4 regions of the Streptomyces sp. NPDC020845 genome follow, and region 4 is predicted to be linked to each of the others. Evidence: riboswitches for the same ligand, from Rfam matches in the RefSeq annotation. Region 4 holds a riboswitch; each other region holds the start of a gene.
The links. Region 4 has a riboswitch for cobalamin ahead of ACH4U7_RS17645 (CbtB-domain containing protein). Riboswitches for the same ligand answer to the same signal wherever they lie in the genome.

Region 1 (3,199 bases), on a different contig from region 4:
GTGGGTCATCGTCTCCGCGGGCCTGGCCATCGCCCTCGGTACGTACCTGGGCGGCTGGCGCATCATCCGCACCATGGGCAAGGGCATCACCGACATCCAGCCGCCGCAGGGCTTCGCCGCCCAGACCGGCGCCGCGACCGTCATCCTCGCCTCGTCGCACATCGGCTTCGCGCTCTCCACCACCCAGGTCTGCTCCGGCTCCGTGATGGGCGCGGGGGTCGGCCGCAAGGGCGCTGTGGTGCGGTGGTCCACCGCGGGCCGCATGGTCCTCGCCTGGGTGCTCACCCTGCCCGCCGCGGGCCTCGTCGCGGGCGGCGCCGCGCTGCTGGCGGACCAGGGCGACTGGGGCGTCACGGCGGTCGCCGTGCTCGCGGTCGCCGCCTGCGCCGGGATCTGGGCGGCCTCGCGCCGCAAGCCCGTCGACCACACCAACGTCAACGACATCGACGAGGCTGCGGCGCTGCCGGCCGAGCCGGTGGGTGTCGTCACGGCGGCCCTCCAGTCCGTGGCTCCGCCGCCCGTCTCTGCCGCTTCCATCTCCTCCTCCGCCACCCCGGCAGGCGCCTCCGCGGCCACCGGCAGCACCAGCTAAGGAAGTAACGCGATGAGCATCGACTGGGCGGCCCTCGGCCAGGTCTTCGGCATCAGCCTCGCGGTGACCGTCGGCTTCGTGGGCGTCTTCACCCTCGGCATCCTCGGCACCTCCCGTAAGCCGCAGCAGGCGGAGGCGGGCACCGACACGGCCGCCACCGCGTCCGCCGCTCCGGCCCCGGCCGGCGGCGCCTTCGGCCCCGCGCGCGCCGGCGCGTACCTCTGCTTCGCGCTGTGCGCGGCGGCCGTGGCGTACGGCATCAACCTGATCGTGGCCTGACTCCGTTCGACCCACTCACGGTCGCCGGGCTGGAACGCGCCGACCAGCGCGTTCCAGCCCGGCGGCCGTGGCATGTGCTCCTCGGCACACTCACACAGGGTGGGGCATTCGCGAGTTGACGGCCATTCGCGGCCCATGGTGGACTTCCGGAGCCAAACGGCGGCAGGAGAGGAAGCCGGTGAGAATCCGGCGCGGTCCCGCCACTGTCACCGGGGAGCGCTCTCCCATCGCCCGTACGAGTCACGGCCGTCCACACGGCGGCTGGAAGACCGGGAGAAGCGCGGATCCGGGAGCCAGGAGACTCTCACCGCCGGTCACGTCGAACCAGGGCGCGGACCCTGAGTGAGGACATACCGCCATGCCCGGCACCGCCATGCCGCCGACCCGCCCGCGGCCCCTCCGCCACGTCCCGGCGTCCCCGCCACTCCTGATGTTCCTGACGTTCGCCATGTTCCGAGGCAAGACGGCGGACTGACGATGCGTGCCGATCACGCCTCGTACGCGTGCGGCGCCGCCCTCGGCTTTCTCGGCGACCTCGCCATGGGCGATCCGCGCCGCGGCCATCCTGTGGCCGCGTTCGGGCGCGCCGCCCTGGCCGTCGAGCGGCTGCTGTGGCGCGACCACCGCGGATCCGGGGCTCTCTACACCGCGCTGTGCGCGGGCGGCGCGGCCGCGGGCGCCGTGCTGTCGGTGCGCGCCGTACGGGCCTTGGGACACCCCGCGTCGGGAGGCTCCGCTCTGGGCAGCGCTGTCCTGAAACCCTCGGGACGTCCCGTCTTGGGGCGCCCCGCCGCGGAAACCTCCGCTCTGGGGCGCCGCTCCCCCGCCGCGCAGACCGTACTGACCGCCGCCGTCACGTGGGCGGTGCTCGGCGGCACGACGCTGGGCCGGGAGGCACGGGCTATCGGCGGCGCACTGACCGCCGGTGACCTGGACGCCGCCCGGCGGCGGCTGCCGCACCTGTGCGGGCGCGATCCGCAGGCGCTGGACGAGTCGCAGATCGCACGCGCGGTTGTCGAGTCGGTCGCCGAGAACACCTCGGACGCCGTTGTGGGCGCGCTGGTGTGGGGGGCAGTCGGCGGGGTGCCGGGCCTGGTCGGCTTCCGGGCCGTCAACACCCTGGACGCGATGGTGGGCCACAAGTCCCCGCGCTACCGGCGGTTCGGTTGGGCCTCGGCCCGGCTGGACGACCTCGCCGGCTGGCCCGGCGCACGGCTCACCGCGGCGCTGGCCGCCCTGGCCGGGCCCGATCCGCGCGGCGCGTGGCGCGCCTGGCGGCGCGACGGCCACCGCCATCCGAGCCCCAACGCGGGCCCCGTGGAGGCCGCGTTCGCGGGCGCGCTCGGCGTACGGCTGGGCGGCACGCTCACATACGGCGGCCGCGTTGAGCACCGGCCGGTGCTCAACCCCGGCGGGCGGCCGGTCGAGGCGGCCGACATCGAGCGCGCGGTACGGCTTTCGCGGCGCGTCGGCGCCCTGGCGCTCGGCGTGTCCGCCGCGGCCCGGCTGGCCGTGGGGGCTCGGCTGGTTGTGGGGGCTCGGCTGGTTGTGGGGGCTCGGCTGGCTGCGGGAGCCCGGCCGACGGCAGGCGTGGCGCCGAGGTCGGCCGGTACGGCCGCGCGGCCCGGTGCCGCGCCCGTACCCGCCGCGCGGGCCCCACATGGCGCGCTCGCCCGCTGGGCACGGTCCATGCCCCTCCCTCCCGCTCAGTCCCGGCGCGCTCCAACGCGCGGGCTTCCTTCGTCACCGCTCGCTCCTCCGTCGCTGCGCGGCTCCTCGGTCCAGCACGCACAGCGCGCCAAGACACGCTCATACGAGGCACCCGGCGCGGGCCGGTCCGGCGATCCGGCGACGGTGCGGCCGACGGCCGCGGGGAGGGACTGAGGATGAGCGGGATACAGGGCGGGGGTGCGCCGGGCGGCGGGCTGCTCGTCGCGGGTACGACCTCGGACGCGGGCAAGAGCGTCGTCACGGCCGGAATCTGCCGCTGGCTCAGCCGTAAGGGCGTCAGCGTCGCGCCCTTCAAGGCGCAGAACATGTCGCTCAACTCCTTCGTGACCCGCGACGGGGCGGAGATCGGCCGCGCCCAGGCCATGCAGGCCGCCGCCGCGCGCGTCGAGCCGAGCGCGCTGATGAACCCCGTCCTGCTCAAGCCCGGCAGCGACCGCAGCAGCCAAGTGGTGCTGCTGGGCAAGCCGGTGGGCGAGTTGAGCGCGCGTGGCTACCATGCGGGGCGGCAGGAGGCGCTGCTGGGGACCGTCACCGAATGCCTGGCCGAGCTTCGGCGTACGCACGACGCGGTGATCTGCGAGGGCGCGGGCAGCCCCG
Region 2 (3,199 bases), on a different contig from region 4:
AGCACCACGCCGCGCCAGGGTGTCACACGCAACTCGCCCGAGCCGCTCCGGGCGGCGAGCTCGGCGAGCAGCCGCCACCGCGCGGCGGTGAGCCGCCCCAGCGGGACGGCGACCGACACCGCGCACCGCCCGTCCGGCCCGGCGACGAGCCCGACGAGTGGTGTGCTCGGCGCGGTGGTTGGGGAGTGAGGGCTGAGGGGTATGGCCTGGATTCCTGCATCGGCGAGTCGCCCGGCCAATTGGTCGGCCGTCACGGCGTGTCGCGCCGGCAGCTCGCTCACACGCCACGCGCGTGTGCCACTCGCGCGCACGGCGTCGAGAAACGCCACCGCGGCCAGCGCCGCCGCGCGCGGCGCGTCCGCGGCGCGTACCCGGAGCTCGGCGCCCGGAGTGTCGGCACCCTCCGGCCGGCTGCCCCGGCGCGCCGGGACGGCTGCCGTGCCGGGGACGCCCGCCGCGCCGCGAGTGCCCGCCGTGCGGGGCGCGCTCGCCGTGCGGGGGGCGCTCGGCGGGCCAGGGGTGCCCGCCACGCCGGGTGTGCCTGGCGTGTCTGGGGTGCTTGCGGCGTCAGGAGCACCCCCTGCGCCCTGGGGGCTCGCACTGTCAGGCGCCCCCGCCGCACCAGGGGCGCCCGCGGCGCTGCGAGTGCCTGCCGTGCGGGGTGCGCCCGCCGCACCAGGCGCACCCATCGTGCCAGGCGCACCCACCGTGCCAGTCGTCCCCGGCAGGGCAGGTGCGCCCGCCGCGCCACGGGTGTCCGCCACGCACGCCCCGGCGGGCTCCGGGCGCGTGTCCGATCGCGCGCCCGGACGGGCCGGTTCGTGCCCCCCGGCGGAGCCGAGCCGCAGCACCGCCTCGCCGTCCGGCGCTGCGATCAATGTCACATCCGCGCCCAGCGCCGCCACATCGCCGCGCCCGTCGTCGAGCGCGAACAGGAACCGGCCCGACAGCCCCGCCAGTTCGGCCAATCCGGAACCCGCGGGCGCGTTGTCGCACAGCAGGGCGTCCAGCTCTCTCGCCCACGCCGAGACATCCGCGTGCCCCGCCCCGTCCAGCCCGGACAGCGGGGACGCCACGATGTTGCGCACCCGGTCGTGGCGGTCCGACGGGAGCAGCCCTGCCGTCCGCAGCCGGGCCGCGAGTCCGGCTCCGCACCCCGCGTCGAGGCCGCGCAGCTGCAGATTGCCCCGGGAGGTGAGATCCAGCCGGCCGTCGCCCAACTCCTCGGCCGCGAGCGCCAGCACGAGCGCCTGACGCACCGTCAGGAGCCCGGCGGGCAGCCGCACCCGGGCCAGTGCGCCGTCGTCCGCCGAGTGCAGGCGCAGCGCGCCGGGGCAGGCGTCGTCGCGACCGCGCGCGGGGGTTTCGTCCCCTGGTGGGGCGGTTGTCGGGGGGAGGGGCATGGCGGCGAGCATACCGACGATTGCGTTCGGCTCACCGCCCCGCGGCAGGTCAGAAGCGCTCGGACCGTCCAACAGCAGGGCCCGCGGCGTCGCGTGCCGATGGCTCTCTCCCCCAGCTACCGCTGGCAGGCGCCCCCAGCCGCACCGCGCTCGTCGCACGCAGGGGGTACCTCCCAGCGGTAGCTGGGGGAGCCGCCGCGCTCTCCTCACGCGGCACACCCGGACTCGGCCCTCGACCCTCCCCGCAGGCCCTGCGGGCCTGGGAGGTACCCCTCCTTCCCCCGCGTTCCCTACTGCCGGACGGTTTTACTATGCTCACGGCGGGTCGGTCCCGGCCCGCCACAACAAAAGACGGCAAAAAGGGTAGGAAGCCGGTGGAAATCCGGCGCGGTCCCGCCACTGTGAGCGCGGCAGCCGGTATTGCGACGGCCGCGCGAGCCAGGAACTCCCGCCGTCTTCAACCCGCCCGGGGCGCGGACCCCGAGGAAGGCCTGCCGTCGCATGATCCTGCTGCTGTCGACGTCCGACACCGACCTGCTCAGTGCCCGCGCGGCACAGACTCCGGTGCCCTATCGGCTCGCCAACCCGGCCCGGCTCCCCCTGGACGAGCTGCCCGCGCTCCTCGACGGCGTCGAACTCGTCGTCGTACGGCTGCTCGGCGGGGTGCGCGCCTGGCAGGAAGGGCTCGACGCGCTGCTCGCCGGGGACCGCCCGGTCGTGGTCCTGACCGGCGAACAGGCCCCGGACGCCCAGCTCATGGAGGCGTCCACGGTCCCGGTCGGGATCGCCGCCGAGGCCCACGCCTATCTCGCGCACGGCGGGCCCGGCAACCTCGGCCAGCTGGCCCGCTTCCTGTCCGACACCGTCCTGCTGACAGGCCACGGCTTCGAGCCGCCCGCACCCGCGCCCTCGTGGGGCCCGCTGGAGCGCACCGCGCGCGAGGACGTCACCGGCCCGCGGATCGCCGTGCTCTACTACCGCGCCCACCACATGAGCGGCAACACCGCCTTCGTCGAGGCGCTGTGCCAGGCCGTCGAGGACACCGGGGGCCGCGCGCTGCCGCTGTACGTCGCCTCGCTGCGCGCACCCGAGCCCGAGTTGCTGGAAGCCCTCGCCGAGGCTGACGCGGTGGTGACCACCGTGCTCGCCGCGGGCGGTACCCGGCCCGCCGAGGCATCGGCCGGCGGCGATGACGAGGCGTGGGACGCGGGCGCGCTGGCCGGGCTGGACGTCCCGGTGCTCCAGGCGCTGTGCCTGACCGGCCCGCGCGCCGCGTGGGAGGCGAATGACGAGGGTCTTTCGCCTCTGGACGCGGCGACCCAGGTCGCCGTCCCGGAGTTCGACGGACGGCTGATCACGGTGCCGTTCTCCTTCAAGGAGACCGACGAGGACGGCCTGCCCGTCTATGTCGCCGACCCCGAGCGCGCCGCGCGTGTCGCGGGAATCGCCGTACGACACGCCCGGCTGCGCCACATACCGGCGGCCGACAAGCGCCTCGCGCTCGTGCTGTCCGCCTACCCCACCAAGCACTCCCGCATCGGCAACGCCGTCGGCCTGGACACGCCCGCCAGCGCCGTCGCCCTGCTGCGCCGGCTGCGCGCGGACGGCTTCGACCTCGGCCCGGTGGAGGGACCCGAGGCGTTGCCCGGTCTCGCCTCCGGCGACGGTGACGAGCTGATCCGGGCCCTCATCGAGGCGGGCGGCCACGACCAGGACTGGCTCACCGAGGAGCAGCTGGCCCGCAATCCGGTCCGGATCCCCGCCGCCGACTACCGCCGCTGGTACGCCCGGCTGCC
Region 3 (3,199 bases), on a different contig from region 4:
CGCCCCAGCCGGCTCGACCGCCTGCCCGGCGGGCGGGTCGAGCAGGACCTGGAGGACGTGCTGCGCACGGTCGCCGAGGTGGTCCGCGAGGTGACCGCCGCCCTGGCCGCCAACGGCCTGGCGGCTCCGGTCGCGCTCGCGCTCACCGGGCAGGGCGACGGGCTGTGGCTGCGCGACGCGGCGGGCCGGGCGGTGCGCCCGCCGATCTCGTGGATGGACGGCCGGGCGAACGACACCGTGACCCGGTGGGGCGAGGACGGCACCATCCGCGAGCTCTACCGGCTCACCGGCTCCGGGGTGTTCCCCGGCTGCCACGCGCCGCTGCTGCGCTGGCTGGCCGACCACGAGCCGGAGGCGCTGGCGCGCGCGGAGGTCGCGGGCTACTGCGTGGACGCGGTGGCGCAGCGGCTCACCGGCGTCATCGGCGTGGACGCCTCGGACGCGTCCATGCCCTTCCTGGACGTGACCACGCGCGAGTATGTCCCCAAAGCCCTGGAAGCGTGTGGAATCGCCGAATACGCCCGGCTGTTGCCGCCACCCGCCGCGCCCGGCACCGTACGGCGGCTGGACGAGGCGGGCGCGAAGCTGCTCGGGCTGCCGGCCGGACTGCCCGTCACGGCGGGCCCGTACGACCTTCCGGCCTGCGCGATCGGCAGCGGGGTCGAGGAGGTGGGCGACGGCCTGCTGATCGTCGGCACCACGCTGGCCAGCCAAGTCCTCACCGACAGCGCGCGGATCGACCCGGCCGCCGACCCGGCGGGCATGTGGCTGTGCGTACCCGACCGGGACCGCTGGCTGCGCGGTATGCCCGCCATGGTGGGCACGGCGGCCCTGGAGTGGGTCCTGGAGTTCGCCGGGGCCACCACCGCCGACCTGGACGCGCTGCTCGCCGCGAGCCCGCCAGGGGCGCGCGGGGTGACCGCGCTGCCCTTCCTGTCCGACGCGGGCGAGCGGGCCCCGTTCGTGGAGCCCGCCGCGCGGGGCCGGTTGGACGGGCTGACCCTCGCCACGACACGCGCGGACGCCGTACGGGCCGTCTGCGAGGCCGTGGCGTACGCGGCCCGGCACTGCCTGGAGGCCGCGGGGCTGACGGCGAGCCTGGCGGCGTGCGGAGGCGGCACCCGATCCGCCGCCTGGACCCAGCTGTTCGCGGACGTCCTCGGCCGGCCGGTGCGCATCCCCGACGAGCCCGAGGTGGGCGCGCGCGGCGCGGTCGCGGTCGCCTGGCGGGCGCTCGGCGACCCGGTGGACGCGTCACAATGGCGAGCCGATTCGCGTACTGTCGTACCGGACGCGGACCGCGCCGAGGCATACGAGCGCGGCTACGCGGACTACCGGGCCAGGCTGGCCCGTACCCTCGCGGAGTGGCGGGCAACGACGCCCGCTTAGAGTTCGACCCGGAGTTCGACCCGGCGCCGCGCCGGACCCGATGACGAGCCCTTGCCGGGCCGTGTCAGGCTCGCGCCCGGCCGCCCGCGCCGGACCCTCGCCAGGACCGCCCCAGGGCCCGTGTCGGGCCCGCCTCAGGGCCCGCGTCAGGCCGGTCTCAGGCCCGCGCAAGGCCTGCCTCGGGCCCGTGTCCGGCTCGTGCCAAGTGCGCGTCAAGACCGCGCCAAGTCCGGCACTGAATAGCACATTCGTACGAAACACTCCACCTCGCGACACAACATGTGGGGGCGCGTGCGCTCGCCACCACAAGATGTATGCTCATGCTCGCTGTCGCCGCAGGGGAATCCGGTGGGAATCCGGAACTGTCCCGCAACGGTGTACGCGTACGCTTTTGCGTACCCGCAAGTCCGAGGACCTGCCGACAGCCGTCTCATACGTCCGGGCCTCGCGGGTTGGGCCGGTGGACGCTGCGCGGTATGCCGTCCGCTGTTTCGGCATGCCCGTACGCGCCCATCGCTCACCGCCCCGCAAGGCCCCTAGCCGAGCGAGGGAGAGCACTTCAGTGACCATCGCGCCAGCCGATCCGGTTTCAGAGGCAGCGGCTATTCAGGGAGCGGACGACGCGCCCGGGACCGCCCTGCTGCGGACCCTGACGGAGCTCACCGCCGACCTGCCCGCCACCGACCCCGGCAAGGTCGCGGCCGCCGCCCTGCGCGGCCGCCATCCCGGTTCGGACGAGGCGGAGTTGCGCACTCTCGCGACCGAAGCGGCGGCCGGGCTGATCGCCGAGGAGCCGGAGTACTCGAAGCTCGCCGCGCGGCTGCTGACCCTCGCCATCGCCGAGGAGGCGGCCGGGCAGGGCGCGGTCTCCTTCTCCGCCTCGGTGGCCGTGGGGCACCGCGAGGGCCTGATCGCGGACGGCACGGCCGAGTTCGTGACCGCCCACGCCGCCCGCCTGGACGCCCTGGTAGACAAGGCGCTGGCCGACGGCGCCGACGACCGCTTCGGCTACTTCGGGCTGCGCACGCTGCACAGCCGCTATCTGCTCCGCCACCCGATCACCCGCCAGGTGATCGAGACCCCGCAGCACTTCCTGCTGCGAGTGGCCTGCGGGCTGGCCGAGGACCACTCGGAGCGGGCGCTCGACGACGTCGCCGAGCTCTACCGGCTCACCAGCACGCTGTCCTACCTGCCCAGCTCCCCCACCCTGTTCAACTCCGGCACCCGGCACCCGCAGATGTCGTCCTGCTATCTGCTGGACTCGCCGCTGGACGAACTGGACTCGATCTACAACCGCTACCACCAGGTCGCGCGGCTCTCCAAGCACGCGGGCGGCATCGGCCTGTCGTACTCGCGCATCCGCGCCCGCGGTTCGCTGATCCGCGGCACCAACGGGCACTCCAACGGCATCGTGCCGTTCCTGCGCACGCTCGACGCCTCCGTCGCCGCCGTCAACCAGGGCGGCCGGCGCAAGGGCGCGGCCTGTGTGTACCTGGAGACCTGGCACGCGGACATCGAGGAGTTCCTGGAGCTGCGGGACAACACGGGCGAAGAGGCCCGCCGCACCCACAACCTCAACATCGCGCACTGGATCCCGGACGAGTTCATGCGCCGGGTCGAGGCCGACGCCGACTGGTCGCTGTTCTCGCCGGTCGACGCGCCCGCGCTGGTCGACCTGTGGGGCGAGGAGTTCGACGCCGCGTACCGGAAGGCCGAGGCGGAGGGTCTTGCCGTCAAGACCGTCCCGGCGCGCCAGCTGTACGCCCGGATGATGCGCACCCTCGCGCAGACCGGCAACGGCTGGATGACC
Region 4 (3,199 bases):
TATGTGCCGTACCGCCCATGGCACAGGTAGGAGGAGCGAGCGCGTGACCAGCCGCGTCACCTTCATCTCAGCCGCGATGAGTCCATCGCTGCGCCAGGCCCGGTTCGACGACGGCACGACCCCTCTTGAGGACGGCGGCGCGGCGCGGGCCCGCGCCGTGGCCGGGGCGCTGCCCTCGGCCGCCCGCGCCGTCACCTCCCCCAGCCTGCGCTGCCGGGAGACCGCCGCCGCGCTGGGACTCGGCGTGGCCGAGCCCCGTACGGAGCTGGCCGGTCTGGACGCGGGCCGCTGGCGGGGCCTCGCCCTCGACGAGGTCGGTGCCGCCGAACCGGAGGCGGTGGCCCGGTGGCTGGCCGACCCGGCGGCCGCGCCCCACGGCGGGGAGTCGGTACGGGACCTGTGCCTGCGGATCGGACGGTGGCTCGACGCGGCGTCGCTGACGGACGGCCATACGCTCGCCGTGGTGGAGCCGGACGTGGTGCGGGCCGCGGTGGTGCATGTGCTGGGCGCGCCCGCGGCGGCCTTCTGGCGTGCCGACGTGCCGCCGCTGACCGTGACCGGGATCAGCGGACGGGCCGGACGCTGGAACCTCGGGCTGGGGCGGCCACTCGACCGCCCCTGAAGAGGGCCCCGACCGGTGAGGTCAGGGCGACGGTCGGATCACGGTCGGCTGGGGGCGGCCACCGGCGATGCCGGGGCCCTGGTGGCGGGCTTGGGACTCAGCAGGCGCTCGGCCAACTCGCCGAAGACCAGCCCGAAGCCTCCCCACAGGGTGACCTGGACGGCCAGCGCGGAGAGCCGGAACCGCCACAGCACGGTGGCCGGGAAATCGGCGGGCACCTCGTTGACGGCCGGCAGAAACGCAAACGCCAGGCCGATCAGCAGGGCGAAGGCGGCCACCGCGGCTACGGTGGCGTACCAAGTGCCCAGTTTCGGGGCGAGCCGCTTGCCGAGGATGGTCGCGGCGATCGCGAGGAGCACGCTGCCCACCATCATCAGCAGATACAGATTGGTCCGCTGGGAGATGGTGTCGGGGTCACCGACGGCGGGCGGATTGGCCGGGTACTTCAGGAACGGCACGACGTAGACCGCGAGCAGGGCGCAGCCGGACAGCAGCAGCGCGGTGGCCCGCGGGGTGAAGCGGCCGATGCGGCCCAGGGCGAAGCAGTAGGCGAGGGCGGCGATGCCGCCGAAGGCGACCCCGTAGATCAGAACACCGGTGGCCAGGCCGGCGGTGGACTGCAGGCTGCGGGAGACGAGTTCGACCTCGTGCTCATGCGCCGGGGCGTGGGACTCCTCGAAGCCGATCGCCTTGTCGACATTCGGTTCCCCGAGGAGATAGGCGACGATCAGGGCGAGCACGCCGGCCCCGAGGCCGGCGAGCATGCCACGGACGAGCAGGTTCCGTACCGTTGCGGAATTCATGAGGGTGTCGGCGTCCCTGGCGTCAGTGGCAGGGGAAACCGAGCAGGTGGCGGGCGTCGTGCACCCACTCGTGGACGTCCTCGCCGGAGACGACCGAGGTGGCGCCCTGTTCGGCGCCGACGAAGTACAGCAGGACCAGCATCAGGATGCCGAAGAACACCGCCCACGGGACGATCGCACCGATCGGCAGCTTGGCGGGGAGAGCGGGGGTGGTGGCGGTCGGCTGTGCGACATGCTGCGCCATGGCAGGGCCTCCTTAAGGGAGTTCGCGTCCCATTTCGGTGGTGCACTGGACGACGGCTACGGGTCTGACTCACAAGACGTCCCTTGGATCGTGTGGAACGTCTCGTTCACAGTGGCGCGACCGTGCCGGGTTCCCACCGGCTTCCGTCTTGCCGTCGTCGATATCGCACCGACGGTACCGCGTGGCGCGGGCCTGGCCAATACCGCACCAACCGGTGTGACGAGCGGAACGATGGGCGGGCGCGCCGCTACGGCAGCACCGCGATGCCGTCCAGCTCGACCATCGCCGCCTCGTCCCACAGCCGGACGACGCCGATGACCGCCATCGCGGGGTAGTCGCGGCCCGCCAGCTCCCGCCAGATGCGGCCGAGTTCGGGGGCGGACGCGCGGTAGGCCGCGACGTCGGTGGTGTGCACGGTCAGCCGGGCCAGGTCCGCGGGGGTGCCGCCGACCGCGGTCAGGGCGGTGAGCAGGTTGGCCAGTGCGCGCCGGAACTGGGCCGGAAGCGTGGCACCGACGACCGCGCCCGCGCCGTCCAGCGCCGTCTGACCCGCCAGGAAGACCAGACGGCCGCCGGTGGCCGTGACGGCGTGGCTGAAGCCGGTGGGCGGGGAGAGCTCGGGCGGGTTGGTGCGCAGCAGCGTGGACAGTTCGGACGACGCTTGCGGCTCTTGCGGCTCTTGCGGCTCTTGCGGCTCTTGCGGCTCTTGCGGCTCGGTCACCGGTACAGCTCCTTCGCGATGATCGTGCGCTGGACCTCGGTCGCGCCCTCGTAGATCCGGGGCGCGCGCACCTCGCGGTACAGGTGCTCCAGAAGATGCCCGCGGCGCAGCGCCCGCGCACCGTGGATCTGTACGGCGGCGTCCACGACGTACTGGGCGGTCTCGGTGGCCAGGAGCTTGGCCATCGCCGAGCTCCTGGCGATGCCCGGCGCGCCCTCGTCGTACGCGGTGGCGGCCGCGTAGACCAGGAGGCGGGCGGCCTCGGTGCGGGTGGCCATCTCGGCGAGCTGGTGGGAGACGGCCTGAAGGTCCTTCAGCGGCCCGCCGAATGCGGTGCGCTCCCCGGCGTGGGCCACGGACGCGTCGAGCGCGGCCTGGGCCATGCCGACGGCGAACGCGCCGACGCTCGGCCGCAGCAGGTTGAGGGTGCGCATGGCGACCCCGAACCCCTTGTCGGGCGCGCCCAGGACGTCCTCGCGGGTGACGGGGACGCCGTCGAAGGTGAGGCTGCCGATGGGGTGCGGGCTGAGCATGTCAAGACGCTCGCCGCTGAGCCCCGGCCGGTCGGCGGGGACGAGAAAGGCGGTGACGCCGCGCGAGCCCGCGCCCTGGGTGGTGCGGGCGAAGACGACGGTGAAGTCGGCCTCCGGGGCGTTGGAGATCCAGCACTTCTCGCCCTCCAGCCGCCAGCCACCCGCCCCGTCGGGGTCGGCCCGCAGGCCGAGCGCGGCGGCGTCGGAGCCGGCCTGCGGCTCGCTGAGCGCGAACGCGGCGACCGCGCGGCCCGCCCGGACCTCGGGCATCCAGCG

Region 1: linked by a shared signal. The riboswitch ahead of ACH4U7_RS04215 (cobalamin biosynthesis protein) and the one ahead of ACH4U7_RS17645 (CbtB-domain containing protein) in region 4 are both predicted to bind cobalamin.
Region 2: linked by a shared signal. The riboswitch ahead of cobN (cobaltochelatase subunit CobN) and the one ahead of ACH4U7_RS17645 (CbtB-domain containing protein) in region 4 are both predicted to bind cobalamin.
Region 3: linked by a shared signal. The riboswitch ahead of ACH4U7_RS27120 (ribonucleoside-diphosphate reductase subunit alpha) and the one ahead of ACH4U7_RS17645 (CbtB-domain containing protein) in region 4 are both predicted to bind cobalamin.

What each region holds. Positions count from the first base shown of each region.
Region 1 is NZ_JBIRSJ010000002.1:57,217-60,415, forward strand. It holds gene ACH4U7_RS04205 (anion permease) at 1-592, shown strand, start outside; gene ACH4U7_RS04210 (hypothetical protein) at 605-871, shown strand; cobalamin riboswitch at 1,039-1,175, shown strand; partial or broken gene ACH4U7_RS04215 (cobalamin biosynthesis protein) at 1,349-2,392, shown strand; gene ACH4U7_RS04220 (cobyric acid synthase) at 2,758-3,199, shown strand, end outside.
Region 2 is NZ_JBIRSJ010000001.1:879,742-882,940, forward strand. It holds gene ACH4U7_RS03035 (nitrite reductase) at 1-1,403, opposite strand, end outside; cobalamin riboswitch at 1,708-1,871, shown strand; gene cobN (cobaltochelatase subunit CobN) at 1,905-3,199, shown strand, end outside.
Region 3 is NZ_JBIRSJ010000010.1:230,968-234,166, forward strand. It holds gene ACH4U7_RS27115 (FGGY family carbohydrate kinase) at 1-1,389, shown strand, start outside; cobalamin riboswitch at 1,697-1,827, shown strand; gene ACH4U7_RS27120 (ribonucleoside-diphosphate reductase subunit alpha) at 1,952-3,199, shown strand, end outside.
Region 4 is NZ_JBIRSJ010000006.1:427,446-430,644, forward strand. It holds gene ACH4U7_RS17635 (histidine phosphatase family protein) at 44-622, shown strand; gene ACH4U7_RS17640 (CbtA family protein) at 661-1,425, opposite strand; gene ACH4U7_RS17645 (CbtB-domain containing protein) at 1,448-1,669, opposite strand; cobalamin riboswitch at 1,706-1,857, opposite strand; gene ACH4U7_RS17650 (RidA family protein) at 1,917-2,318, opposite strand; gene ACH4U7_RS17655 (acyl-CoA dehydrogenase family protein) at 2,387-3,199, opposite strand, start outside.